DNA from 2 places in the Comamonas sp. w2-DMI genome. Region 1 is predicted to be linked to the other one. Evidence: riboswitches for the same ligand, from Rfam matches in the RefSeq annotation. Region 1 holds a riboswitch; the other holds the start of a gene.
What was found. A riboswitch is a leader RNA that binds a small molecule or an ion and turns the genes downstream of it on or off. The one in region 1 is predicted to bind glycine.
Positions count from the first base shown of each region.

Region 1 (2,452 bases):
AAAATCGGGTTTTGAGAAAGGTCAGCCCGCACTGTAGCGGTTTGCGGCGCCGCTTCGGATGAAAACCGGCTCAGCCCCGGTAGTAGTTGGCCGGCACGAACGGCGTGGCCGTCACCTGCATGGGCACGGGCTTGCCGCGCACCATGGCGAAGACCTGGGTGCCGACGGCCGCATAGTCGGGCTGCACATAGGCCAGCGCCACGGGCTTGTCGAGCGTGGGGCTGAGCAGGCCGCTGGTGATGTGGCCAATGTGCTGGCCATCCATGTTCTCGAGCACGGCGCTCTCGCGCACGGGGATGCGCTCCAGCGCCACCAGGCCCACGCGCTTGCGCGGCAGCCGGCCGGGATCCTGGAGTTCGGCCAGCACGCGGCTGGCGCCGGGGAATCCGCCTTCGCGCTCGCCGCCGCTGCGCCGCACCTTCTGGATGGCCCAGCCCAGGCTGGCCTGCGCCGGCGTGGTGCTGGTGTCGATGTCGTTGCCGTACAGGCACAGGCCGGCTTCCAGACGCAGCGAATTGCGCGCGCCCAGGCCCACGGGCGCGACCTCGGGCTGGGCCAGCAGCGCGCGGGCCAGCGCCTGGGCGCCGGCCGCAGGCACGGAGATCTCGAAGCCGTCCTCGCCCGTATAGCCGCTGCGCGTGATGTAGAGCCGGTGGCCCTGCCAGTCGAAGTGGTTGCCGCTCATGAAGACCAGGCTGGTCACATGGGGCAGCAGCCGCGCCAGGGCCTGCACGGCCTTGGGGCCCTGCAGCGCCAGCAGGGCCCGCTCGGGCAGCGGCACGACTTCGCAGCGCTGGCCGATGCGGTTGCGGATATGCGCGATGTCGGCCTGCTTGCAGGCGCCGTTGACGATGAGGAACAGGTCGTCGCCTCGGTTGACGAACATCAGGTCGTCCAGAATGCCGCCTTCGTCGTTGAGCAGCAGGCCATAGCGCTGCCTGTGCAGGCCCAGGCCCTGCACGTCCACGGGCATGAGCGACTCCAGCGCCAGTGCCGCCTGCGGGCCGCGCAGCAGCAGCTGGCCCATGTGGGAGACGTCGAACAGGCCGGCCGACTGGCGGGTGTGCAGATGCTCGGCCATCAGCCCCTGCGGATACTGCACGGGCATGGAGTAGCCGGCAAACGGCACCATGCGCGCGCCCAGCTCCTGGTGCAGGGCGAACAGCGGCGTGGTCAGCAGCTCGCCGGCCGGCAAAGCGGGCGCGGGGGATGCTTTGGCATCGGCAGCGGAAACAGGGGTCACAGGCAAGCGCTCCGGTCATGAACCAAGGGTTGTGCCATGCACGGCAGAGCCATGCGTGGCGGGCTTGCCCTGCTGTCCGCTTTACCTGAGAGATTCACCGCTGCGCCAGGGCTGCGGCTTGCTCCTTCGGTGGATGCCGGCGGGCGGCATCTCTCTCCAGCAAGGAACGCCGGCAAGCCGGGGCCTGCCTGCGGTCGCCAGTCCTTTTGCCTGAGCGTTCGGGGCCAGCCAAGCTGGGCCTGCGCCTTCGGCGGTGCATGGCCGGGGCCGGCTTGCACTCTCTCCTGACGAGCGCCATTTTAGGCACGGTTTTTTGCACTGCACCACGCGGGTTTGCGCGGGGGTGTCCGCAGGGAGGTCCTGTTTTGATAGCAGCTTGCGCATGAATAACCTGGATTTCAGGTTAATTGATTCATGAAATCAATATGCAGATGGCGCTGGCTGCTAGGGCCATGGGAGCTTTCCAGGCCTGCCCGCAAATGCAACAGGCCGCGCCACTGCGGGTAAGCGGCGCGGCCTGGAACGGGTCCGGAGGGCGGATCAGGCAACCTGGCGCTGACGGTAAACAACGGTGCTGCTTGAATGGGGTTGCTGCGTCGGTAAACGTGCTTCCATGGACTTCAGTGTGCATGTTGCACCGCAGAAAAGGTTGCTTCAAATTCTGCGAATATGGGTTTGCTACAGAAAATTTTTCTGTTGATGTGCAAAAAGCGATAAATTCAAGGCTATGGATGCCTTGGATAAAAAGATTCTTTCCGTGTTGCAGGGCAACGCGCGCGCCAGCCTGCAGGAAATCGGCGCCGCCGTGGGCCTGAGCGCATCGCCGTGCTGGGCACGCATCAGGAAGCTGGAGGAATCCGGCGTGATCGAAGGCTACACGGTGCGCCTCAATCCCCAGGCGCTGGGGCTGGCCGACACGGTGCTGGTCATGGTCACGCTGGACAGCCACTCCGACAACACGCTGGAGAAGTTCGGCGAGGTGCTGGCCACCATCCCGGAGGTGGTGGAGGCCCATCTGGTCTCGGGCGAATACGACTACCTGCTGCGCGTGGTGGTCAGGGACACGCGCGACTACGAGCGCCTGCTGCGCGAGAAGCTCTACAAGATCAAGGGCATACGCCACAGCCAGTCGAGCTTCGTGCTGCGCACGCTCAAGAAGTCGGACCTGCCGCTGGGCGTCTGAGCCCGCGGCAGGCCCGGCGGCCTCAG
Region 1 covers NZ_JBANEL010000020.1:62,785-65,236, forward strand. The annotation lists gene gcvT (glycine cleavage system aminomethyltransferase GcvT) at 71-1,195, opposite strand; glycine riboswitch at 1,306-1,413, opposite strand; glycine riboswitch at 1,432-1,540, opposite strand; gene V8Z74_RS19030 (Lrp/AsnC family transcriptional regulator) at 1,971-2,426, shown strand; gene V8Z74_RS19035 (TonB-dependent receptor) at 2,449-2,452, opposite strand, start outside.

Region 2 (2,452 bases), on a different contig from region 1:
CGCGCCGCATGTCTTCGGCCGAGACGGGATAGGCCTCGACCGAGACGAAATGCAGCAGGCGCGGCCGCAGGGGATCGGCCTTCCAGGCGGCCCAGGTGGCAAGGAAGTTCAGGCCGAAGCCGAATCCGGTTTCCAGGATGCGCCATTGCGGCGCACCGGCCCAGGCCTGCGGCAGGCCGCAGCCGCCGAAGAAGGTGTGGCGCGCCTGGTCCAGGCCGCCGAATTCGCTGTGGTAGCGGTCCCCGAAACGGGGGCTGTAGGGCGTGCCGTCAGGCAACCATTCAATGGTTTCGGACATGGGTGACGGAAGTTCGGCCGCGCGGCGCACTCATTCCCAGCGCTGCTGATAGGAAAACACCGGCAGGCGCCACTTGAAGCGTATGGCCGCCAGGCGAAAGGCCAGGCCCCCGGCAAAGCACACGGCGGTGCTGATGTTGGAACTCACCTCCAGCGCGCGCAGCGACAGGAACAGCAGGCACACGGTGAGCGAGACGCTGGCATACAGCTCGCGCCGGAACACCACGGGCACCTGATTGCACAGCACGTCGCGCAAAATGCCGCCGCTGATGCCGGTGATCATGCCGGCCATGACCACCACCACGGTCGGGTAGCCGAGCTCCAGCGCCACGTTGCAGCCGATCAGCGAGAACGCGATCAGGCCCATGGCATCGAGGAACAGGAACACCTGCTTGAGCCGGTACATGTGGCGCGCGATCACCGTGGTCAGCAGGCCGAAGGAGATGACGAGGTAGACGTATTCGGGGTGCTGGGTCCAGCCTATCGGGTAGTGGCCCAGCACCATGTCGCGGATGGTGCCGCCGCCCAGCGCGGTGACGAAGGAAATCACGGCCACGCCGAAGATGTCCATGTTGCGGCGGCCAGCGGCCAGCGCGCCGGCCATGGCTTCGGCGGTGATGGCCACGAGGTAGATCACCAGCATGACGGTGAATTGGGAGGACTGGAAAGAATCCAGCAAGGAAATCGAAGGAAGCATGACGGCCCCGATGGGAAAGGCCACGGCATCCGGCGCAGTGGCAGCTGGATGGGTGGCGCGCCTCTCCCGCTGTCCTTTTACCTGAGAGTTGCATGCACAAGCCCTTGCGCACTTGCCCCTTCGGTGAGCCCTGCAGGTCTTGGCCGCGGGCTGCTCTCCAGTTGGCGAATCCTTCCTGCGGTACTTCGTGCCTGAGCGATTATGGGAGTTTGCGCCTTCGGCGGGAGCCTTCTTGTGTGGCAGGCGCTCCGCTCTCCCGCAGGAAAGCCGCAATTCTAGCCAATCGGCGGGCGGTTTCCGCCGGCCGGCCTCATTTCCATGGCGAGCGGTAGGCCAGCATCTGCGCCAGCGGACCGGGCCTGGCGAACCAGTAGCCCTGGGCGCGCCTGCAGCCCAGGCTGGACAGCAGCAGTGCCTGGGCCTCGAGTTCCACGCCCTCGGCCACGACCTGCACGCCAAAGCCCTCGGCAATGCGCAGCACGGCGGTGACGATGGCCGTGTCCGGCTGGGAGGCCGGCAGCTTGCGCACAAAGCTCTGGTCGATCTTGATGCAGTCGAAGCGCAGCCGGCTCAGATAGGCCAGCGAGGAATAGCCGGTGCCGAAGTCGTCAATCGCGATCTTCACGCCCAATGCCTTGATGGCGCCGATGCGCTGCAGCGTGGCATCGTTGCCTTCGAGCAGCATGGATTCCGTGAGCTCCAGCGTCAGCATGCGCGGGGGCAGGCCGCTGCTGATCAGGACGCGCTCCAGCGTCGTGGCGAAGTCGGACTGGATCAGCTCGCGGGCCGAGACATTGACATGCAGCTCGAAATCCCGGGGCAGCCGGTCCAGATGCGCGGCAATGTCGTGCGCGGCCTGGCGCAGCACCCAGCCGCCTATGCGCAGGATGAGGTCGGACTCCTCGGCCACGGCGATGAAAACGCCGGGCGGGACCATGCCGCGCGTGGGACTGTGCCAGCGCACCAGGGCCTCGGCGCCGCGCATGTGTCCCGTGGCCAGGTCCACCACGGGCTGGTAGTGCACGGCCAGCTCGTGCTTGTCCAGCGCCTGGCGCAGCTCCATGGCCAGCTGCGTGCGCCCCAGCATGCGCTGCGCCAGCGCGGGCTCGTAGGCCACATAGCGGCGCGGTCCGCGCTCTGCCTCGCCCAGCGCGATGCTGGCGTTGCGCAGCCAGTCGGGCAGGGCGCCGGGCAGCAGTTCGCCGGACAGCCCGCCGGCACAGGCTCGCAGGAGAATATCGTCCTCGCCCACGGAAAACGGCTGCGCGAACATGTTCAGCACCTGCAGGCTCCGCTGCTGCAGCTGCTCCGTGTCGAGCTGTTCCAGCCACACGATGGCGAATTCGTTGCTGGCCGGCCGGGCCAGCAGCACCTGGCGCGGCAGCTGCGTGCGCAGGCGCTCGGCCACGGCCTGCAGCAACTGTTCGGCGGTGCTGTGGCCCACGTCGTCGCGGATGC
Region 2 covers NZ_JBANEL010000003.1:71,604-74,055, forward strand. The annotation lists gene mnmC (bifunctional tRNA (5-methylaminomethyl-2-thiouridine)(34)-methyltransferase MnmC2/FAD-dependent 5-carboxymethylaminomethyl-2-thiouridine(34) oxidoreductase MnmC1) at 1-298, opposite strand, end outside; gene V8Z74_RS04800 (trimeric intracellular cation channel family protein) at 329-994, opposite strand; glycine riboswitch at 1,163-1,263, opposite strand; gene V8Z74_RS04805 (bifunctional diguanylate cyclase/phosphodiesterase) at 1,305-2,452, opposite strand, start outside.
Region 2: it holds a riboswitch for glycine, as region 1 does, so the genes downstream of both, V8Z74_RS04800 (trimeric intracellular cation channel family protein) here and gcvT (glycine cleavage system aminomethyltransferase GcvT) in region 1, are expected to answer to the same signal.